Regions from separate parts of the Cryobacterium sp. TMT4-10 genome, predicted to be linked through region 2. Evidence: predicted binding sites of a transcription regulator. Region 2 holds the regulator's gene; the other holds the start of a gene.
What was found. The regulator LexA, encoded in region 2, represses DNA repair genes until DNA is damaged. The targets are predictions, from matches to a motif close to TCGAACANNTGTTCGA.
Positions count from the first base shown of each region.

Region 1: a site for LexA is predicted at 4,500-4,515, ahead of E3T42_RS11715 (HNH endonuclease signature motif containing protein). Genes of this name have one in related genera too.

Region 1 is NZ_SOGU01000086.1:10,491-22,171, forward strand. It holds gene E3T42_RS11700 (cation-transporting P-type ATPase) at 1-2,360, opposite strand, end outside; gene cls (cardiolipin synthase) at 2,382-3,839, opposite strand; gene E3T42_RS11710 (isoprenylcysteine carboxylmethyltransferase family protein) at 3,960-4,430, shown strand; gene E3T42_RS11715 (HNH endonuclease signature motif containing protein) at 4,536-6,101, shown strand; gene E3T42_RS11720 (hypothetical protein) at 6,111-6,419, opposite strand; gene E3T42_RS11725 (heavy-metal-associated domain-containing protein) at 6,536-6,796, shown strand; gene E3T42_RS11730 (cation-translocating P-type ATPase) at 6,932-9,148, shown strand; gene E3T42_RS11735 (DUF3375 domain-containing protein) at 9,220-10,725, shown strand; gene E3T42_RS11740 (DUF4194 domain-containing protein) at 10,715-11,446, shown strand; gene E3T42_RS11745 (ATP-binding protein) at 11,443-11,681, shown strand, end outside.
Region 2 is NZ_SOGU01000022.1:8,770-20,450, reverse strand. It holds gene hisH (imidazole glycerol phosphate synthase subunit HisH) at 1-87, opposite strand, end outside; gene hisB (imidazoleglycerol-phosphate dehydratase HisB) at 84-707, opposite strand; gene E3T42_RS02725 (histidinol-phosphate transaminase) at 735-1,814, opposite strand; gene E3T42_RS02720 (LysM peptidoglycan-binding domain-containing protein) at 1,837-2,262, opposite strand; gene lexA (transcriptional repressor LexA) at 2,629-3,252, shown strand; gene E3T42_RS02710 (methylenetetrahydrofolate reductase) at 3,249-4,202, opposite strand; gene hflX (GTPase HflX) at 4,411-5,949, opposite strand; gene E3T42_RS02700 (class I SAM-dependent methyltransferase) at 5,991-6,614, shown strand; gene dapF (diaminopimelate epimerase) at 6,645-7,526, opposite strand; gene miaA (tRNA (adenosine(37)-N6)-dimethylallyltransferase MiaA) at 7,538-8,485, opposite strand; gene miaB (tRNA (N6-isopentenyl adenosine(37)-C2)-methylthiotransferase MiaB) at 8,595-10,214, opposite strand; gene E3T42_RS02680 (regulatory protein RecX) at 10,317-11,132, opposite strand; gene recA (recombinase RecA) at 11,137-11,681, opposite strand, start outside.

The sequences.
Region 1 (11,681 bases), on a different contig from region 2:
AGTAGGGAACGGTTGCCCAGGAAAGGGAGCCCCCACGCCGGGATCGCCTCACTGCGGCAGGCGAAGGCGTTCGCCATCTGAGCGACCACGATCGTTGCGAACGCCGTGCCCGACGCGGCGGCCAGGAGCCCGGGTGCGACCTGCTGCCCCCACGACCAGCCGCCCAGCACCAGCACCGCGGCAAACCCGCCGAGCGAGGCGGCCGCCTCGACCGGGCCGAGCACCCCGAACGCCCGCCAGACCAGCGGGCGGTCGATCAGCGACCGCGAGCGCACCGGGCCGAGCATGACGCGCTTGCTCGGCGGCTCCACCCCGAGCGCCAGCGCGGGCAGCATGTCGCTGCCGATGTCCAGGGCGAGCACCTGGAGCACCCCGATCGCCAGGGGGAACTGGCCGCCGGTCAACGCCCAGACCGCGAACGGCGCAAGCTCGGCGACGTTGTCGGTGAGGTGGTAGGTGAGGAAGCGACGCGCGTTGGCGAAGGTCGCCCGTCCCAGCCGCACGGCGGTCACGATGGTGCCGAAATGGTCGTCGAGCAGCACGAGGTCGGCCGCCTCCCGGGCCACGTCGCTGCCGCTCCGGCCCATCGCGACCCCGACGTCGGCCTCCCGCAGGGCAGGCGCGTCGTTGACGCCGTCGCCGGTCATCGCCACCACGTGCCCGCGCTCCCGGAGCACCCGGGTGATGCGGAGCTTGTCCGCGGGCGTAACCCGGGCCACGACGGCTCCCGCCCGGTGGTCGAGCAGTTCGCCGAGCTCGGCGTCATCCTCGGGAAGCCCCGAGCCCAGGACGGCGCCGCCCGGTTGCAGCAGGCCGACCTCCCGCGCCACCGCCTCGGCCGTGTTCGGGTGGTCACCGGTGACCATGATCACGCGGATGTCCGCGTCCCGGCAGGCCTGCAGCGCCTCGTGCACATCGGGCCGGGGAGGGTCTTCCAGGCCGAGCAGGCCGAGCAGCTCCAGGTCCGTTTCGACGGCCTCCTCGGTCGGGGTGGCCGACCAGGGGCGTCCCGCCACCGCCAGCACGCGCTGGCCGGTGGCCGTCATCCGCGACAGCGCGCGGTGTGCCTCCTCCGGCACTCGGGAGCACCGCTCGAAGACCCGCTCCGGCGCGCCGATGGTGCTGGCCCGGCCGGCCAGCACGGCGGAGCTCATCATCCGTTTCGCCGTGTAGGGCAGGCGGGTCACGGGCCGGCTCGGGTCGTCCTGCCACCCGCACCGCATCGCGAGGGCGAAGATCGCGGCGTCCAGCGGGTTGCCTTCGGCCTGCCACTTGCCGGCGTGCGACACGGCCCGTCCGGTCACGCAGAGCACGGCGGATGCCGCCAGGCCCGGCAGCAGGGTCGTGGCCTCGGCTGGCCCGGTGATGGTCGCCGTCGGCTCGTAGCCGTCGCCCTGCACCCGCACCAGGCCCCCGGGGGTCCAGATCTCGACCACCGACATCCGGTTCTGCGTGAGGGTGCCGGTCTTGTCGGTGCAGATGAACGTGGTCGCGCCCAGGGTCTCCACGGCGTCGAGCCGGCGCACCAGGGCCTGCTCGTGCGCCATGGTCTGGGCGCCGCGGGCCAGGGACAGCGTCACGGTGGGCAGGAGGCCCTCGGGGACGAGCGCCACGGCGACCCCGACCGCGAAGAGGAAGGCATCGACCGGCCGGAGCCCGATCACGACGCCGGCGATGCCCAGGACGACGCCCGTGGTGACCGCGAACACGGCCACGGTCCGCACCACCCGGTTGAGCGCGTGGGTCAGTGGGCTGGGCGGCCTGGTCGCCGAACGCGCCAGCGCGGAGATGGCGGCCAGGGTCGTCGTCGCCCCGGTGGCGGTCACCCGTGCCTCCGCCTCGCCCTGCACCACGAACGTGCCCGCGCTGAGGAGCTCTCCTCGGTCGTGCCGCACCGGCTCGCTCTCGCCCGTCACCATGGACTCGTCCACGCCGAGCTCGTTGGCCTCCGTCAGCTCCATGTCGGCCGCGATCCGGTCGCCGGAGCTGAGCAGCACCACATCATCGCGCACAAGATCAACGGGGTCGATCGTGCGCATGCGGCCGTCCCGGCGCACCCGGGTGCTGCTGGGCAACAGTGCCCGCAGCCGCTCGGTGGACCGGTCTGCCCGGTAGTCCTGGGCGAACGCGAAGACGGCGTTGAACACGATCACCACCACGATGGCGACGGCCAGCACGGGCGTGCCGGCGAGGAGGGCGAGCCCGGCGGCCGCCCAGAGCAGGAGCGCGAGCAGGTGCGTGAACTGGCGGGCGAGCTCGCGCAGGGGGGAGGGGCGGGCCAGTCGGGGGAGCAGGTTCGGGCCGTCCTGGGCGAGCCGTCGTGCGGCTTCCTCCGAGGTCAGCCCGCCTGTCTCCGCCATGGTGAAACCCCCCTCACCCGGTCATTGCAGGGCCGAGGTCAGCCGGGCGAGACCGTCCAGCGCCGTGGCCCGCCCGGGTTCCCGGTTCCAGTCCGCCAGGGTGAGTTCGCGGCTGAGCGTCCGGTAGCCCTCTTCGACCTCCCGCATCTGGGCGACGAACGAAGCGCCGCGCACCAGCAGCGACACCTCCAGGTCGAGGCTGAAAGAACGGATGTCCATATTACTCGACCCGATCACGGCCACGTCCTCATCGATGGAGAGGTGCTTGGCGTGCAGGATGTACGGCGCCGGATACAGCCAGATGCGCACGCCCGCCTGAAGGAGCGCGCCGTAGTAGGAACGCTGGGCGTGGTAGACGGGCCCCTGGTCGCCGATCTCGGACACGAAGAGCTGCACTTCCAGGCCGCGCTGGCACGACGACGTGATGGCGTACATCATGGCCTCGTCGGGAACGAAGTAGGGACTGGTGATGATGATGCGTTTCTGGGCGGTGTAGAGCGATGCGAGGAAGAGCCGCAGGTTGTTCTCGCCCTCGAAGCCCGGACCGCTGGGGACGACCTGGCACTCCAGGGCCTCCGGGGACGTGTCACGGGGAACAGCGGCGGCGGGAACCCGTTCGTCGAGCAGCTTCTCGTCGGTCTCGCTGTACCAGTCGGAGAGGAAGACGGCGTTCATACCGCTGACGGCGGGCCCGGTCACCCGAACCACCAGCTCCTGCCACTGGAGCCCGCGTTTCAGGTTCTTCGCGGAGAGATAGCTGCGATCGATCAGGTTCTGAGAGCCCATGAAGCCCACCCGCCCGTCGACGACCACGATCTTGCGGTGGTTGCGCAGGTCGGGCCGCTGGTATTTGCCCTTGAACGGCTGCACCGGCAGCATGAAGCTCCACATCACCCCGATTCGGTCGAGCTCGGCGAACGTCGCCGCATGGCCGACCGTGCGGATCGAGGCGATGTGGTCCGCCAGGAGGCGAACCGTCACCCCACGCTTGACGGCCGCCTCCATCGCGGCGAAGAAGTCCTTCGTCGTGTCGTCCAGGGACACGATGTAGTACTGCACGTGCACGAACGTCGTGGCGGCGTCGATCTCGGCGGTCATGGCGGCGATGGAGGCCCGGTAGTCGCCGATCAGGTGCGCAGTGTTGCCGCCGACGAGTGGCACGGCGCCGAGGCCGGTGTTGAGGGTGACCACCGATGCGAACCAGTCCGGCCACTCGGTCCTGCCGTCCGTGAGGTCCATGCCCGCGACACTGTCGGCGATCGACCTGTTGATCTCGGCCTGTTTCTCCATCCTTTTCTTCGGCAGTTTGGAGCTGCCCAGGAGCAGGAAGAACAGAATGCCGACGAAGGGGATCAGGAAGATCGCCAGCAGCCAGGCCATCGCCGCGGTCGGCTTCCGATTGCGCGGTATGACGATGATGGCGGCGATTCGGATCGCCAGGTCGACCAGGGCGGCGAGCACCGCGATCAGCAGGGGCATCTGTTGCGAGTCCACGTCGGCACTCTCTTCCGTTCGTCGGCCAGTCGATGACATGAACCTAGCGCGGGTCGGCCCCGCTCAATAGCGCCCGCACGCACCCCGCGGGCGGAGCCTCGAATCATGAAACGCGCGCTCGCGGTCGGCCTGGTGTCCGCACAATTCGTGCTGCTCGCGGCGCTGGCGTTCCTGCCCCACGGTTCTCTGTGGCCGGTCACCGTTGTCGTCGCCGTGGCCTCGGCCGCGCTCTGCCTGGCCGGCGCGGTTCTGGCCGTGCTGGGCGTGGTCGGTCTCGGTCCGGCGCTGACGGCCAGCCCGGTCCCGCGTGAACACGCGCCCCTGGTCACCACCGGCGTCTACGGGCTCATGCGGAGCCCGATCTATGCCGGACTCATCGCGGGCGCGCTTGGTCTTGCACTGATCGGCGCCTCGGTCGGGCACCTGGTGGCCTGGGTTGCCCTCCTGCTGCTCCTGGCCGGCAAGGCCCGGTGGGAGGAACGGATGCTGGTGGCCGAGCATCCGGACTACGCCGCGTACGGCGCCCACATCGGACGCTTCCTGCCGGCGGTGGGCCGGCTGCGCTCGCCGCGCTGATCCGGGATGACGCCGAGTGAAAGTATCGTCGTTCAGTTCTAAACTAAGCGGTAAATAGTTGACATTATTTCACACCTGTGTTCTGGATCGTGATATTCTGGTCGCATGGAGAACCTCAGAAATGAGAGCACCACGACGCTGGACGCCCTGGCCGCGTTCGACACCCTGACCGGCCCGGCGTTCCGGAACAGCGCCGGCGGTCCTGGCTTCGAGTTCGACGCCGAGGCCTTCTTCGACGTTGAGGAATTCGACGATGCCGGTTTGTACGCAACCGGTCTGCAGGCAGCCGGCCCGGCTGCGGGCGAACTGCGGTTCCTCGACCGCCGGGTCGGCATGCTGGCCGAGTTGGTCGGGGCGGCCGCGGCCGCCGATCGACTGCTGGCATCCGTGTCCGCGGCGCGGGCCGAGGCGGTGGAGCGCGTGCGGTCCTGGTGTTTCGAGACCGAGGCGAACGCGGAGCGTGAGCGGACCCGGCGCGCTCTGGTCGCGCGGGCGGTCGAGCACGGTGTGACCGCTGACGACGCTGACGACGCTGACGACGAGGTCGGCCGCCCGCATTCAGCGGTCTCGGCGGGTGTGCTGGGGTCAAGGTGGGATGCGCTCGAGATCGCCCATCGCACGGCGATCGCCGAGTTGGCCTGCGCGCTCCACGTGTCGCAGGCGGCCGCGTCGAATCTTCTCGCAAAGAGCGAGGCCCTCTCGGGGGCGTTCATGGCGACCCGGGACGCTCTGTCGGCCGGCCGGATCAGTTACGCGCATGCCCGGGTGCTGATCGAGCAGGCCAATTCACTGCCCGAGGAGGCCGGGGCGAGTTTCGAGGCCGAGGTGCTTCCGGTCGCGGAGCGGGTGACGGTGGCTCAGTTCGACCGGGTGGCCCGAAGGGTGCGGGAACGGACGCATCCGGAGTCGATCACGGTGCGCCGGCGAAAGTGCGAGGCCGACCGGGTTCTGGTGCTCGAGCCCGCGCAGGACGGCATGGGCTGGCTGCACAGTTATCAGCCGATGCCGGTGGCTCAGGCCATATTCACCCGGGTGAGCGACATGGCGGCGAGCCTGCAGGGGCTGGACGAGGAGCGCACCCTGGCGCAGTTGCGGGCGGATGTGTTCGCGGACCTGATGGTCGACGGGGTGACGCCGGCGGGCCTCGGCCGGGGTGTGCGGGCCACGGTGAACGTGACCGTGCCGGTTCTGACTCTGCTGGGCAAGAGTGAGGAACCGGGGCTGCTGGAGGGGTACGGTCCGATCGATCCGGAGACGGCCCGGTTGCTGGCGGCGGGGGCGCCGAGTTTCACGCGGATCCTGGTTCATCCGGAGACGGGGGTGATGCTCTCGGTGGGCCGGGATCAGTACCGGGTCCCGAAAGACCTGCGGCGGCTGATCGAGATCCGGGACGGGACCTGCCGGTTCCCGGGCTGCACCCGGCCGGCGGTGCGGGCCCAGGTGGATCACGGTCACGAGTGGCAGCACACCGGGGAGACCCGTTACGACAATCTGGCGTGCCTGTGTGCTCCGGATCATCGGTTGAAGACGCAGACGAACTGGACGGTGACCCAGCAAGCCGGGGGAGTGCTGGACTGGACGGCGCCGAGCGGTTTGAACTACCGGTCGGATCCGGCGGTCCCGTTCGAACCTGTGGAGCCCGCTGCGGACGTCGACCCACCGCCCTTCTGAGCAGGCGTTCTAGAAGAGAATCGCTGCGATCGTCCGGGCCACGACCACCAGGATCGTCGCCGAAGCCAGAGCCAGGGACGTGATCACCAGCCCACGCCCGCGGGCGCCCGCTGGAATCACCTGGAATGCCTGCATCGCGAACGACAGACCCAGCCCGGCGGCGATGGCGGCCGGGAACGGGAGCAGGACGGCGAGCACGACGCTGGCCGCAGACAGCCAGAATCCGGGCCTGCGACCGGGGGTCTTCGACCAGTCGAGGTGCGGTGCTCCGAGATTGAGGAGGTTGTTGCCCTCCATTTTGGCGCGCGGGTCGTCCACTGTGTTGCTCCTTCACGAGTCCTGGCTGTCAGTCTCACACGGACAAAGCCACGCAGCGGATCCAGGGTCGCTCGGATTCTCATTCCGCCAGTACCCCCTGGGGGTATAGTTGAACCATGTTCACAACCCAGCAGAATACCCAGCAGAACGACGCGACGACCACCGCTCTCCATGTCTCGGGCATGACCTGCTCGCACTGCGTCGCCGCCGTGACCGCAGAACTGTCGAAGCTCGGCGGCGCCGAGAGCGTGGACGTGGACCTCGTGGCGGGTGGCGTCTCCCTGGTCACCGTCGCCAGCACAGGTCCGCTCGATCCCGCCGCCGTCGCCGCCGCCATCGATGAGGCAGGCTACGAGCTCGTCTCAGAATCCGTCTGAGCTGACGCCGTGAGCACTGTCCCCGTGAGTCCGACACCGGCCGGTCCGATCCCTGCCGGTCCGATCCCCGCTGGTCCACGTCCAGCCGGTTCGAGCCCGGCGCGCGGTGAACAGGTCGACCTCCTTGTCGGGGGCATGACCTGCGCGTCCTGCGCGGCCCGGATCGAGAAGAAGCTGAACCGCATGCCCGGCGTCGAGGCGTCGGTCAACTACGCCACCGAGAAGGCCAGCCTCTTCGTACCGGAAGGCACCACGGTCGACCAGGCCATCGCCGTGATCGAGGAGACCGGGTACACCGCCGCCCGACCGCGGCCGCCGCAGGCAGAGCAGCCCGACGCTCCCGGAGCCCCCACCGCGCAGGACCTCGAGGTGGCCGCCCTGCGCCGGCGGCTGATCCTGTCCAGTGTCCTGGCCGCGCCGGTCGTGCTGATGTCGATGATCCCGGTGCTGCAGTTCACGAACTGGCAGTGGCTGGCCCTCACCCTTGCGGCTCCGGTCGCGGTCTGGGGAGCCTGGCCGTTCCACCGCGCAGCGTGGGCCAACCTGCGCCACGGCGCGGCGACGATGGACACCCTGATCAGCATCGGCGTGCTCGCCGCGCTCGGCTGGTCCCTGTACGCCCTGTTCTTCGGCATGGCCGGCATGCCCGGCATGACCATGACCTTCAGCTTCACCGCGAGCCCGGGTGGGGGAGCGGACGAGATCTACCTCGAGGTCGCCTCCGCCGTCACCGTGTTCATCCTGGCCGGGCGCTACTTCGAGGCTCGGGCAAAGAAACAGTCCGGCGCGGCACTCACGGCCCTGCTCGAACTCGGGGCGAAGGAGACGACCCTCCTGCGGGACGGCCACGAGATCACCGTGCCGACCTCGTCCCTGGTCGTCGGCGACCTGTTCGTGGTGCGTCCGGGCGAGAAGATCGCCACGGACGGCACCGTCGTCGACGGCAACTCGGCGATCGACGCCAGCATGCTCACCGGCGAGTCCGTGCCGGTCGAGGTGGGCCCCGGCGACGCCGTCGTCGGCGCCACCCTGAACTCGGGCGGCCGCCTGGTCGTGCGGGCCACCCGCATCGGCGCGGACACCCAGCTCGCCCAGCTGGGCCGCTTGGTCGAGCAGGCCCAGACCGGCAAGGCCGAGGTGCAGCGCCTCGCCGACCGGGTCTCGGCCATCTTCGTGCCGATCGTGATCGCGCTGTCCCTGGCCACCCTGGTCGCGTGGCTCCTGCTCGGCGCGGGCACCGTGGTGGCGTTCACCGCGGCCGTGGCGACCCTGATCATCGCGTGCCCGTGCGCGCTCGGACTGGCCACCCCGACCGCCCTGCTGGTGGGCACCGGGCGCGGTGCCCAGCTGGGCATCCTGATCAAGGGGCCGCAGATCCTCGAATCGACCCGCCGGGTCGACACCATCGTGCTGGACAAGACGGGCACGGTCACGACCGGCCGGATGACGCTCGTCGCGGCCGTGCCCGTGGCTGGCGTCGACGAGAAGGAACTGCTCACGCTCGCCGGAGCAGCGGAGACCGGGTCAGAGCATCCGATCGCCCAGGCCATCGTGTCCGGTGCTCGCGACCGGGTCGGAGCGCTGCCGGCCCCCGAATCGTTCGCCTCGACCGACGGGCTCGGCGTGCAGGCGCTGATCGAGGGACGGGTCGTGCTGGTCGGGCGGCCGCGCTGGCTGACCGAGCAGTGGGCCATCACCCTCCCCTCCGAGCTCCGCGCCGCGCTCGCCGTCGTCGAGGGCCAGGGCCGCACCGCGGTCGCCGTGGCCTGGGACGGCAAGGCGCGTGGGATCGTGGCCGTGTCCGACGTAGTCAAGAACACCAGTGCCGCCGCGATCGCGGAGTTCCGGCGTCTCGGCCTCCGACCCGTGCTGCTCACCGGCGACAACGAGACCGTCGCGGCCTCCGTTGCCGCCGAGGTCGGCATCACGGACGTCCGCGCCGGTGTGCTCCCGGCCGAGAAAGCAGAGATCATCCGGGCCCTGCAGGGTGAGGGACGCGTCGTCGCGATGGTGGGCGACGGCGTCAACGACGCGGTGGCCCTGGCCACCGCCGACCTTGGCATCGCGATGGGAACCGGAACCGATGTCGCCATCGAGGCCAGCGACCTGACCCTGGTCAGGAGCGACCTGATCGCGGCGGCCGACGCCATCCGGCTGTCCCGGCGCACCCTCGCCACGATCAAGGCCAACCTGTTCTGGGCGTTCGCCTACAACGTGGCCGCGATCCCGCTGGCCATGCTGGGGCTGCTGAATCCCCTGATCGCGGGCGGCGCCATGGCCCTGTCGTCGGTCTTCGTGGTGAGCAACAGCCTGCGCCTGCGCGGGTTCCGCGGTCTCACGCCGGGCGCGTAGCAGCGCCCGGCGTGCCGACCGGCGGGCCGGTGCGACTACGGTTGAGGAGGCCCGAGAAAGGAACCTCCACCATGAGCGAAATCGCGGGCGAACTGGCGCGGGTGCGCGAAGCATTCGACAAACCCACCCTGCGCCTGCTGGACCGCAAGTGGGCGCCGTTCGTGCTTGCCGTCTTCAAATCCTCCTTCAGCCGGGACCGGCGCAGCGTGCAGGCCGACCTGCTGCACACCCAGGTCGACGCCTACCTGGCCGACCTGCGCTCGGTCGGCAGCGACGTCCCCGGCCGAAACGGCCGTGCCCTCTGCGTGCAGTGGATGAACGACCAGTGGCTCTACCGTGAGACCGGCGAGGGCGACGAGGAACACTACTCCCTCACCTCGCACGCGCTCGAAGCGCTGCTCCTGGTCGACAGCCTGTCGCGGGATCGAGCCCTGATCAGCGAGTCCCGCCTGACCACGATCGTCGACACCGTGCGCCACCGCGCCACGCAGGCCAACCCCGACCGGGACGAACGCATCCGCCGGCTCGACCAGGAGATCGCCGAGAGGACGAGCGAACGGGACCGCCTCGCCGCCGGCGGGGAGATCGCGGCCGTGTCGAACGAGCAGATGTTCGAGGGGTACGCGAACCTGATCGACCTGATCAACCAGCTGCCCAGCGACTTCAAGCGGGTTGAGGAGTCGGTCGCCGCCATGCACCGGCAGATCGTGAACGACTTCCGCGGCGAGGAGCGCCCGATCAGCGAGGTGCTCGACGAGTACCTGTCCAAGACGGATGCCCTGATGTCCTCGACCCCGGAGGGTCGCGCCTTCGAGGGGGCCTTCACCCTGCTGCGCAACGATGAGCTGCTCCTGGAACTGAAGACCGACCTCGAGACGATCCTGCTGCACCCCTTCGCCCTCTCGCTCACGAAGAACGACCGGATCGGCTTCATGGGAACCGTGCGACTGATCCGCAAGGGGATCGATGACGTCCTGACCCAGCGCAACGGGCTGACGACCACCCTGCGGGAACACATCGTCAACCACGACGTGGTCAAGGACCGCGAACTGGAACGCCTGCTGCGGGAGATCAACAAGGAGCTCGCCACCTGGATGCAGTCCGCCGGGCCCCGGTCCACGGTGACCGCCGAACTCATGCCGGGCACGCTCGACGTCGAGCACCTCAGGGAACGGTTCTACGACCCCGGCGCGCACCTGCCGCCGCCGGCCCTGGTCGACGTCTCCGAGGATGCCCCGCCGCCGCCGAGCCTGGACGACATGCGCAAGCAGGGCGGCCCGCTGCTGGGGGAGCTGCGCGACGCCATCGTGACGGCCTTCAGCACCGGGGACGCGGCATCCGTCGGCGACGCTTTCAACGACCTGGACCCGAACCTGCGTCGCCCGGTCGAAATCCTGGGGATGCTGCAGATCGCCACCCAGATCGACGCGGTCAGCCGCGCCGTGACCCTCGAACGGTTCGAGACGGTGCGGCCCGACGGCTCCAGCCGCAGCTTCGACGTGCCGCGCATCATTTTGAACGAGGACGAAACCGCGGCGCTGTCCGCCCTGAACTATGGATCTGACAATGACGACTGAGCTGACCGACGACACTGACCTTGCCCCGGAGGAGGAGGCGCGCAGCTTCTCGCTGTTCGAGGGCGACGAGGGTGGGCTCACCGTCGAGCAGCGCCGCACGCTGGTGCTGCTGATGAAGCACCGCTACATCTCCGCGGCCCTGCAGCCGGCGGAATGGCAGACGCTGCTGGCGTCTCGGAAGCTGCTCAAGTCGCGTCTGAACGACGTCTTCCTCGACCTGCACGTGGACCTGCACTACGAGGTGGCCTTCAAACGGCAGGCCGTGTCCGAGGGCGGCGACCGTTTCCCGACCCTCCTGCACGACGTGTCGTACACGCGGGAGGAAACGATCCTGCTGGTGCTGCTGCGCCAGCGGTTCCGCAGCGAGCGCGCCAACGGCCACGAGATCGTGATCGTGGATCGGGACAACCTGGTCGAGAATGTCGCCCATTTCCGCCCCGAGCACGCCACCGACCGCTCGGGCGACGCCCGCAAGGCCGCGGCCGCGGTGGACAGCCTCGCGAAGGCTCGGGTGCTGCTGAAGACCAGCGACCCTGACCGGTTCCGCATCTCGGCCGTGATCGAGGTGCTGCTGCCGGTGGAGCGGCTGAACGAATTGCTCGAATGGCTGGTGGCGCAGAACGCCCTGGACGCCGAATTCGATCCGTCGGCCGACTCCACCGACCTGACCGAGACCCTGCCCGAGATCCTGACCGACGCCCGGGTGGAGGCCACCTCATGACCGATTCCCCGCTGTTCTACGCCGACGGCCTCACCGAGGGCACCACCCAGTGGCGCGCCGACTCGTTCCAGATGGTCAACTGGGGCGGATTCCAGGGCCACCACGAGATCACCTTCGCCCCCACCGCCACGCTCGTCTCCGGCGCGTCCGGCACCGGCAAGAGCAGCCTGCTCGACGCGTATCTGGCACTGATGATGCCCTCCGACACCCCCTTCAACGGCGCCTCGAACGACGC
Region 2 (11,681 bases):
GGTGACGTCGGCCCCGGCCAGTTCGAGCGCCTTCACGGCGGAGTGCACATTGCCCGTGCCGTAGTCGAAGACGACGACGCTGGTCACAGCGCACCCTTGGTCGACGGGATGCCGGAGACGAGCGGGTCGAGTGCCTTGGCCTGCCGGAAGGCGCGGGCGAAGGCCTTGAACTCGGCCTCGGCGATGTGGTGCGGGTCGCGGCCGCCCTGCACGGTCACGTGCACGGTCAGGCCGGCGTTGAAGGCGATCGCCTCGAACACGTGACGCACCATCGACCCGGTGAAGTGGCCGCCGATCAGGTGGTACTCGAAGCCGTCCGGCTCTCCCGTGTGCACAAGGTAGGGGCGGCCGGAGATGTCGACGACCGCCTGCACGAGGGCCTCGTCGAGGGGCACGAGGGCGTCGCCGTAGCGGGAGATGCCGGATTTGTCACCGAGGGCCTGCTTGATGGCCTGGCCCAGCAGGATACCGACGTCCTCCACCGTGTGGTGCACGTCGATGTCGATGTCGCCGCGGGCGCGCACGGTGAGGTCGGTCAGGGAGTGCTTGGCGAACGCGGTGAGCAGATGGTCGTAGAACGGCACGGATGTCTGGATGTCGGATTCACCGGTGCCGTCGAGGTTGAGCGACAGGTCGATGCTGGACTCGCTCGTCTCACGCTGCAGGTGGGCGAAGCGGGGCGAGGTGGACGCTGAAGAGAAGCTCATGCCGTTTAGTTTATTGGCCCGGGGTGTTCACTGCCGTCCGAGGCCCTCGAGGGCCTCGAGGAAGGCCGTGGTCTCGGCCTCGGTGCCCGCCGTGACGCGGAGGTGACCGCTGATCCCGATGTCGCGCACGAGGATGCCCAGGGCCAGGAGCGCCTCGAAGGTCGCCCGCGGGTCCTCCACGCCGCCGAAGAGAACGAAGTTACTCGAGCTGCGGAGGGGGGTGTAGCCGAGGCGGGCGAGTTCGCTGACGAGCCGGTCCCGCTGGCCACGGATGTCGTCGACCATGGCGAGCATCTCCGGCGTGTGCGCCAGGGCGGCCACCGCGGCCGCCTGGGTGAGCGCGGACAGGTGGTACGGCAGGCGAACCAGGCGCAGGGCATCCGTCACAGCCGGGTCGGCCGCGAGGTAGCCGACGCGGGCCCCGGCGAAGGCGAAGGCCTTGCTCATGGTGCGGGACACGAGCAGACGCTCGCGCCCGGGCAGCAGGCTCATCGCGCTGGGCGAGCCATCCGGACCGAACTCGGCGTAGGCCTCGTCGACCACGACGATTCCGTCGGTCGCGTTGTAGACGGCCTCGATCGTCTCCAGGGAGAGGGGGGTGCCGGTGGGGTTGTTCGGGGAGCACAGGAAGACGAGGTCCGGTGCCACCCGGTCGACCCATTCGACGGCCGTGGCCGGGGACAGTTCGAAGTCAGCGTCGCGACCGCCGGCGATCCAGCGGGTTCCGGTGCCGGAGGCGAGCAGGGAATACATCGAGTAGGTCGGCGCGAAGCCCAGAACGGAGCGGCCGGGGCCGCCGAACGCCTGCAGCACCTGCTGCAGCACCTCGTTGGAGCCGTTGGCCGCCCAGATGTTGTTCCGGGTCAACCCGTGCCCGAGGTAGCGGGCCAGGGAGTCCCGCAGTTCGGTGAACTCGCGGTCCGGGTACCGGTTGACCGTGCGGATGGCCACGGCGAGGGCCGCGGCGATGTCGTCGGCCACCGCGGCGGGGATGCCGTGCGTGTTCTCGTTCACGTTCAAGGCCACCGGAACATGAAGCTGGGGCGCCCCGTAGGGAGTGAGTCCGCGCAGATTGTCACGGAGGGGCAGGTCGTTGAGACTGGTCACTCCCCCCATATTACTGAAAAGGTCAGTACTCGTTCGGCAGGGCGAGACGCTGACCGGGCTGCACGCTGTCGGACGGCAGCTGATTGAGGCTGACGATCTCCGCGATCACCTCACGCGGGTCCGAGGTCGGGGCGACGGTCTCGGCCAGCTCCCACAGGGACTGCCCGGACTGGACGGTCACGTACTCGAAGGCCGTGGCGACACGACCGCCCACGTTCGAATTCTCGGCGACGGCGATGCCCCCGTTGAGGGCGACGGCCAGTGCCGTGGCGACGAGCGGAACCGAAACCAGCATGGTCAGGACGATGCGTCCGCGCCGGGTGATGCGCAGGGTGCTGCGCCCGGTGGCGACGCGCAGTCCCTGGGCGGCGCTCGCGTCGGGTGCGGTGCTCAGATCGAGTGCGCCGCTCAGACCGAGGGCAGAACTCATGGTGAATGCAGTGCTCATGTCGAACCTCCTGTGTTAAGTCGCATCCGGCTCTCGGCCGGGAGAGCCGGATGCAAACCTATGTTCCGAATGTATATTCGATTATTCGAACAATCAAGCCCTTTTGAAGAAACTCCTCAAAAAAACTTGCGACACACTCGAATGAATGTTTGTCTATCCGCGCGGAGGTGGATACAGTTTCGAGTGTCTGGTTGCAACACAATCAGGCACCCCCGACATTCGCTCGCGGCCCGGTGATCACCGCCTACCGGGGCCGCGCGCAGCCCGAGACGAGGAGCGACAATCGTGGCCCAAGACCCCAGCGGCCCCCGCGAAAAAAGCGGGACGAGACGGCGCAAGAGCCTGAGCGAGAAACAGCTCGCGATCATGGACGTCATTCAGCGCTCGGTCAGCCAGCGCGGCTACCCGCCGAGCATGCGCGAGATCGGCGACGCCGTCGGCCTGTCCTCGCTCTCAAGCGTCACGCACCAGCTCAACCAGCTCGAGCTGAGCGGGTACCTCCGCCGGGACCCCAATCGCCCCCGCGCCCTCGAGGTGCTGATCGAGATTCCGCAGTCGCCCGAGGATGCCTCGTCAAGCAGCACGGAAAGCTTCCACTCGGGCGCCCAGGTGGGCGACGCCGCGATGGTCCCCCTCGTCGGGCGCATCGCCGCCGGCATCCCGATCACCGCGGAACAGCAGATCGACGAGATCTTCCCGCTCCCCCGCCAGCTGGTGGGCAAGGGCGAGCTGTTCATGCTCAAGGTCGCGGGCGAATCCATGATCGACGCGGCCATCATGGACGGCGACTGGGTCGTGGTGCGTCAGCAGAAGACGGCGGAGAACGGCGAGATCGTCGCCGCCATGCTCGACAACGAAGCCACCGTCAAGGTCTTCCGCCAGCGCGATGGTCACACCTGGCTGCTCCCGCGGAACTCCAATTTCGAACCTATCGTCGGCGACCACGCCGAGATCCTCGGCAAGGTCGTCGCCGTCCTGCGCTCCGTCTAACCGAGGACGGGTTTGATCAGACCGGCCCCGGCCAGAACGGCGAGAACGGTGTCGGCCTGGTTGAAGGCATACAGGTGGAGGCCGGGGGCGCCGCCCGCGATCAGCTCACGGGCGAGGTCGGTGGCGTGACGGGTGCCGATCTCCCGCTGTCCCTCCCGGGTCGGCTCCACTTCGAGCTGGATGGCCAGCTCGGAGGGCAGCTCCTCGCCGGAGAGCTCGAGGATGCGGCGCAGCCGGGCCGGACTGGTGACCGGCATGATCCCGGGCAGGATGGGAAATTCGACCCCGGCCGTCCGGGCCCGCTGGATGAAGCTCAGATAGTGGTCGGCGTGGAAGAACAGCTGGGTGATGGCGAGGTTCGCCCCGGCGGCCTGCTTGGCCAGCAGGGTGTCGATGTCCTGCGAGGTGGACCGTGACCGCGGGTGACCATTCGGGAACGCGGCGACGGCGATACGCACCTTCTCCCGTTCGGTCTTCACCGCCCGGGCGCCCGGGATGCCGGGGATGACCGTCTCCCGATAGGGCACCCGCTCCGCCTGCACCCGGTGGATCAGCTGCACCAGTTCCGCCGCGCTGCCCAGGTCGCCGAGGAACGCCTCGCCCTCGCCGGCGCCCTCGGGCGGGTCCCCGCGCAGGGCGAGGAAGCTGCGCACGCCGGCATCCAGGAATTCGCGGATCAGCCGGCTCGCCTCCAGGCTGGACGAGCCCACGCAGGTGAGGTGGGCCATCGGATCGACCGTCGTGGTCTTCAGGATGTGGGTGAGCACCTCGAGCGAGGAGCTGCGGGAGGACCCGTTCGCCCCATAGGTCACCGAGATGAAGTCCGGCCCGGCCGAGGCCATGGTGGCGATGGTCGCGTGCAGGGCGGTTGCGGCGGCATCCGATCTCGGTGGATACAGCTCGAAAGAGAACGGGATCCTCCCGCATTCGGGCTCCGAAGTAGTGGACATGTGTTCCTCATTCGACAGAAGCCAGTGCCAGGCACTGGGCTGGCCGGGCGGCCGCGGACCGCCGGGCGCGCCTGGCGGGTGTTCGCGGGCGGGCGCCGGGCTCGGCTGTCGCTCCATGCCACCGAGGACAGACCTCGGCGGCAACGATTGGAGACACTCTAACAACGCCGCGCGGGACGTCGCCAGTCGGTGACGGATTGTGACGCGGTCAGTCGGTGACGGCGGGCAGCACGACGAAATCCGCGAACTGCGGCTGGATCTCGGCCGTCACGAGGGCCGTGACCCGGGTGCCCGTCTCGGCGTACTCGGTCGCGAGCACCTGCCCCTGGTCGTGCAGCAGGGCGATCAGGTCGCCGTGCTCGTAGGGGATGAGCAGGTCCAGCCGGATGCCGGGTCGAGGAAGCAGGTCGGAGATCTCGGCGAGCAGTTCCTCGATGCCCTCGCCGCTCCGCGCCGACACGAAGATGCCCTGGGGCCAGAGGCCGCGCAGCACGAGCCGGTCGTCGTCGCTGATCAGGTCGCTCTTGTTGAAGACCACCACTTCGGGGATCTCCCGTGCGCCGACCTCGCCGATCACCTCGCGCACCGTCGACAGCTGGCTCGACGGGTCCGGGTGTGAACCGTCGACGACGTGCACGATGACGTCGGCGTCGGCGACCTCTTCGAGAGTGGACCGGAACGCCTCCACCAGCTGGTGGGGCAGGTTGCGCACGAAACCGACGGTGTCGGTCAGGGTGTACAGGCGCCCGTCGGCCGTCGTGGACTTGCGCACGGTGGCGTCCAGGGTGGCGAAGAGGGAGTTTTCGACGAGCACGCCCGCCCGGGTGATGCGGTTGAGCAGGCTCGACTTGCCGGCGTTCGTGTAGCCGACGATGGCAACGGATGGCACGGCGTTGCGCTTGCGGTTGGCCCGCTTGGCTTCGCGGGCGGGTTTCATCTCGAGGATCTGCTTGCGCAGCCGGGACATCCGGGTGTGGATGCGGCGGCGGTCGAGTTCGATCTTGGTCTCACCGGGGCCGCGCGAGCCCATGCCGGCGCCCGCGCCGCCGACCTGTCCACCGGCCTGGCGGGACATGGAGTCGCCCCAGCCGCGCAGGCGCGGCAGGAGGTATTCGAGCTGGGCCAGTTCGACCTGTGCCTTGCCCTCACGGCTCTTCGCGTGCTGGCTGAAAATGTCGAGGATCACGGCGGTGCGGTCGATGACCTTGACCTTGACGACGTCCTCGAGCGCGCGGCGCTGGCTGGGCGCGAGCTCGGTGTCGGCGATGACGGTGTCGGCGCCCATCGCCTTGACGATGCCGGCCACCTCTTCGGCCTTGCCCTTGCCGAGGTAGGTGCTGGCGTCCGGCTTGGACCGGCGCTGCATCAGGCCGTCGAGCACGGTCGCGCCGGCGGTTTCGGCCAGCGCAGCGAGTTCCCGCATCGAGTTCTCGGCGTCGGCGACGGTGCCGTGGGTGTACAGCCCGATCAGCACCACGTTCTCCAGCCGCAGCTGGCGGTATTCGACCTCGGTGACGTCCTCGAGCTCGGTGGAGAGGCTGGGCACCCGGCGCAGGGCGTTGCGGTCTTCCCGGTCGAGCTGCGCGCCGTCGTGGCCCTCACCGTCGTGCGACTCGGCGGATTCGGCCTGCAGGGCCTGCGCGCTGCCGCTGCGGAACAGTGAGTATCCGGCGGCTTTGCTGTCGGCGCTGGCGAGGACGCGTGCGACCACGTCGTCGGTGTCGCCTGGCAAGTTTGACTCAGTCATTGCTTTAACATTAGTTCCTCGAAGCAGGATAAGTTCCCTTTATGCCTTCCGACCACTATTTCACCCCGGCACCCGACAGCACCCTCAAACTCCGTCAGGTGAGCGTACAACTGGGAGGCCAGGAACGCGAGCTGACCACCGCCAATTCCGTCTTCAGCCCCGACCACATCGACACCGGCACCCAGGTTCTGCTGAACAACGCGCCCACCCCGCCGCCCGGGGGCGACTTCCTCGACCTGGGCTGCGGCTGGGGCCCGATCAGCCTGCACCTGGCTCTCGCCTCGCCCCGCGCCACGATCTGGGCCGTCGACGTGAACGAACGCGCGCTCGACCTGGTGCGCCTGAACGCCGAGAAGCTGGGCCTCACCAACGTCACGGCGGTCCTGCCCGAGCAGGTTCCCGCCCACGTCAGTTTCCGCACCATCTGGTCCAACCCGCCGATCCGGGTCGGCAAGACCGAGCTGCACTCGATGCTGCGCACCTGGTTGCCGCGTTTGGAGCCGGACTCGGATGCCTGGCTGGTCGTGCAGCGCAACCTCGGCTCCGATTCCCTGCAGCGCTGGCTCGACGGCGACCTTCCTTCGGAATTCACCACGTCTCGCCGGGCCATCAGCAAGGGCTTCCGCGTGCTTCGGGTCCAGCGGCAGGCCGAGCAGCCCCGCTAGCGCGCCGCGCAGGTCAGTTCAGGCGGCGACTCAGTTCAGGCGGAAGACCCCGTCGAAGACGAGCTCCGCGGGGCCCGACAGGGAGACGTGCTCGCCGTCTTCGGTCGGGAACATGCGCACGCCCAGCACTCCCCCGGTGACCTCGATCTGCCACTGGTGGGGGGCCCCGGCGCCGGCCCAGTGCCGGGTGGCCAGGGCGGCGGCCGCGGCGCCCGTGCCGCAGGACAGCGTCTCGCCGCTGCCGCGCTCGTGCACGCGCATCCGGATGCGTCCGACCCCGTTCACGACGAGCGGGTCGCCGGGCAGCACGAATTCGACGTTCGCTCCGGCGGCCGGGGCGGGATCGAGCTGGGGCACGACGGTCAGGTCGGCGCCCAGCAGCTCGTCTTCGTCCGCGAGGGCGACGACGACGTGCGGGTTGCCCACGTTGATGCCCAGGCCGGGCCGGGCGACGGGAAGGTTCCTGGCTCGAACGAGCGGCTCTCCACCGTCGAGCCGCCACCGGCCGAGGTCAACCTGATAGCCGGCGGCGCCGCGCTGCACATCGCGCACGCCCCCGCGGGTGCCGATGCTGAGCGTCTCACCGCGTTCGAGAACGGCCAGACCCTGCTCGACCAGGAACCGGGTGTAGACCCGGATGCCGTTGCCGCACATCTCCGAGACCGTGCCGTCGGCGTTCCAGTAGTCCATGAACCATTCCGCCTGGTCGTCCTCGGCGAGGGCCGCCGCCCCGGCGGGCAGGCTGCGGGAGCGCACGGCACGGATGATGCCGTCGCCGCCGATCCCGAAACGGCGGTCGCAGACGGCCCGGATTTGGTCCGGGGTGAGCTCGATCTGCCCGTCGGGGTCGGCGAAGAGCACGAAGTCGTTCCCGGTGCCGTGGCCCTTGGTGAAGTTCAGATCAGTTCCCATGGGAACCAAGTTTACGACGGCGAGTCCGCGGCCCAGTGCTCGGCGGGCCGGGCCGGGTCGGCCAGGCGCGCGAGCGCGCGGTCCAGCCGATCGGGGGCCGACGCGTCGATCCAGTGCGTCTGCGGGGACCGCTTGAACCAGGACACCTGGCGACGGGCGTACCGGCGGGTGATCTGCTGGGTCGTCTCGATGGCTTCCGGCCGGGTGAGGGTGCCGGTGAGCTGGCCGAGCGCCTGCGCGTAGCCGATGGCGCGGCTGGCGGTCACGCCGGTTTCGATCCCGGCCGGGATCAGGCCCTCGACCTCGTCGACGAGCCCGTCCGCCCACATCCGTTCGACCCGCGCGTCGAGCCGCGGGGTGAGTTCGGCCCGGGGTGCGCGCAGCCCGAGTGTGAGCGCGGGCATCCAGTACACGGGGGCGTCGGGCAGCGCCGCGGTGTGCGGGGCCCCGGTGATTTCGACTACCTCGAGCGCACGAACGAGGCGCCGCCCGTTGCTGGCGCCGATCCGGGCCGCGGCATCCGGGTCGACGGCCTTCAGCTGGGTGTAGAGGGCCCCGGGTCCCTGCGCGGTGAGTTCGGCCTCGAACCGGGCCCGCAGCTCGGAATCGGTTCCGGGGAATCGGAAGTCGTAGACCACGCTCGACACGTAGAGGCCCGATCCGCCGACCAGGATGGGCACCCGGCCGCGCCCCACGATGTCGGTGATCGCGGCGCGGGCTTCGGTCTGGTACCGGGCCACGGTGGCCTCGTCGGTCACCGCGAGAACGTCGAGCAGGTGGTGCGGGATGCCGCGACGGTCGGCCACCGGCAGTTTCGCGGTGCCGATGTCCATGCCGCGGTAGAGCTGCATGGCGTCGGCGTTCACGATCTCCGCGGGCCGCCCGGTCTCGGCCAGTCGCGCGGCGAGGTCGAGGGACAACTCGGACTTGCCCGTGCCGGTGGGGCCGACGATGACGATGAGCGTCGGGTCGACGGCGGGCGCCGTGCCCGTGCCGGCCGGGTCGGCGCCGGCTGCGTCGGTGACGGCTGGACCGGTGACGGTTCCGGGCTTCGGTCCCGGCACCCGCCTAGCGCTCCCCGTCGGTGACGTCGTAGATGGGCGTGGTGCTGGACCCGGTGGCCGCGGGCGAGCCCAACCGCAGGGTGGGCAGCCCGAGGGAGACCGCGCCGGCCCCGCCGGAGGCCCCGCCGTGGCTGGGCACGCCGCAGGCCTCGGCCTGAATGCGGTCCCAGGCGTCGCCGGCGATGGTGCGGCGGATGCGCAGCGGCGCGCCGTCGCTGGCGTCCGCGATCAGGTGGAACGGCGCGGCCTGGGTCACCGTCACGGTGACGAGGTCGCCCGGGCGCGGCAGTTCCGATCCGTCCGGCACGTCGAAGTGCACCAGGCGGCTGTCGGGGGCGCGCCCGCTCAGCCGGTGGGTGTCGGAGTCCTTGCGGCCTTCGCCGTTGGCCACGAGCAGCTCGACCTCACGGCCGATCTGGGCCTGGTTCTCTTCCCACGAGATGCGCTCCTGCAGGGCGGCCAGACGCTCGTACCGGTCCTGCACGACCTCCTTGGGAACCTGCTCGGCCATGGTCGCGGCCGGCGTGCCGGGGCGGATCGAGTACTGGAAGGTGAACGCGGTGGCGAACCGGGCCAGTTCCACGACCCGCAGGGTCTCCTGGAAGTCTTCCTCGGTCTCCCCGGGGAAGCCCACGATGATGTCCGTGCTGATGGCGGCGTGCGGCATTTGCGCACGCACCCGGTCGAGGATGCCGAGGAACCGCGCGGAGCGGTAGGACCGTCGCATGGCCTTCAGCACCCGGTCCGACCCGGACTGCAGGGGCATGTGCAGCTGCGGCATGACCGCCGGCGTCTCGGCCATGGCGTCGATCACGTCGTCGGTGAAGGCGGCCGGGTGGGGGCTGGTGAAACGGATGCGTTCCAGCCCCTCGATCTTGCCGGCCGCGCGCAGTAGTTTGCCGAACGCGAGGCGATCGCCGAATTCAACCCCGTAGGAGTTGACGTTCTGGCCGAGCAGGGTCACCTCGATCGCGCCGTCGTCGACGAGGGCCTGGATCTCGGCGAGGATCTCGCCCGGCCGGCGGTCCTTCTCCTTGCCGCGCAGGGCGGGGACGATGCAGAACGTGCAGGTGTTGTTGCAGCCGACCGAGATCGACACCCAGCCGCTGTAGCTCGAGTCGCGCTTGGTGGGCAGGGTGGACGGGAACGTCTCCAGTGCGTCGAGGATCTCGAGCTGAGCCTCGCCGTTGTGTCGGGCGCGCTCGAGCATGCTCGGCAGCGACCCCATATTGTGGGTGCCGAAGACCACATCGACCCAGGGCGCCTTCTTGAGGATGACGTCCTTGTCCTTCTGGGCCAGGCATCCGCCGACCGCGATCTGCATGCCCTCGTGGCGGCGCTTGACGGAGGCCAGGTGACCGAGGTTGCCGTAGAGCTTGTTGTCGGCGTTCTCCCGCACGGCGCAGGTGTTGAGTACCACGATGTCGGCTTCGTCGCCGTTCGCGGGCACGTAGCCGGCCGCCTCGAGCGAACCGCTCAGCCGCTCGGAGTCATGCACGTTCATCTGGCAGCCGAAGGTGCGCACCTCGTAGGTGCGGGCGCGGCCCTCCGCGTCGTGGGCCGCCACGGACGGCAGGATCAGGGTCGGCGTGCTCAGCGTCTCGGCGCTGGAGAATTGGGGCATAGCGGTGCTGCTGGTCATAGTGGATATAGCTTACGCGCGGGACCTGAGGATGCCGAGCCGGGGCCAGAGCCCCGGCTCACGCCCGCCGGAAATGCCTGCGACCTAGCGGAACCTGACGCTCGACGAGCCCGACGAACCACCGCGGGAATCCAGCGCCGCCTTCACGGCGACCCGCACGATGGAGGACGGGTAGCCCTTGCGCATCAGGAACGCATTCAGCCGGCGGTCGATGGTCTGGTCGTCGAGCCGGCCGAGTTGCCCCACCCGTTTGACGGCCACCTCGATGGCCCGTTCGGTCTCGTCGTCGGGCATTTCCTCGAGCTTGGCCAGGATCAGGTCGTGGTCGAGGCCGCGTCGGCGCATCTCGGCCTGCACACCGGTGCGCCCCAGTCCCTTGCGCTCGTGGTGGCTGTGCAGGATCTGGTCGGACAACCGGCTTTCGTCGATGTACGCCAGCTCGATGAAGCGCTCGATGATCTCCTCGGCGTCCGCGTCCTCGACGTCCGTCGAGGACAGCACCGTGCGGGCCTCCGCGATGGACAGCGAACGCCCGCGCAGGCGCTGCAGCAGCACCTGTTCGGCGTGCGCCCGTTCCGCGGCCGCGTCGAACACCGGCGCGGCTGCCTCGTCATCGTCTCCATCCTCCGGCCCGGCGCCGTCCCCGACGCCGGCCCCAGCACCGACCGAGGCGCCGAGCGGGGCATCGTCCCCGGCGTCAGCGCCGTCACCGGCCTCTGCGAACCGGTTTCCGGCCTGACCGCGCAGGTAGCTGACCGGAGCGAGCGCATCGTCGTCCGCGTCCGAGTCGCGGCCGACGGCCGGAGCGGGGACGGAAGGCTGCGGGGCAGTGCGTGCCGCGCTCTTGCGCCGTGCGGCGCTGAGCGAGATCACCTCGTCGGCGGGTTCGAAGTGAACCACGGCGCTACGCTCCCTTGCGTGCGGCGAGCTTCGTCTGGATCGACTCGGCCTTGGCGGCGGCGGCTACCTTGGCGGTCTCCGCGGCTGCGGCGGCAGCGATTGCCGCCGCGTCCTTCTCGGCCTTCTTGGCTGCGGCACCTTCCGGACCGACGCCGAGCTTGAAGAGGATCTTCTTCTCGATCTCGTTGGCCATGTCCGGGTTGCGCAGCAGGAAGTTGCGCGAGTTCTCCTTGCCCTGGCCGAGCTGGTCGCCGTCGTACGTGTACCAGGCGCCGGACTTCTTGACGATGCCCTGGTCGACACCGAAGTCGATCAGGCTGCCCTCGCGGGAGATTCCGATGCCGTAGATGATGTCGAATTCGGCCTGCTTGAAAGGCGGCGCCATCTTGTTCTTGACGACCTTGACCCTGGTGCGGTTACCGACGGCCTCTGTGCCGTCTTTCAGGGTCTCGATCCGGCGGATGTCGAGGCGCACCGACGCATAGAACTTCAGCGCCTTACCGCCCGAGGTGGTCTCGGGACTGCCGAAGAAGACACCGATCTTCTCGC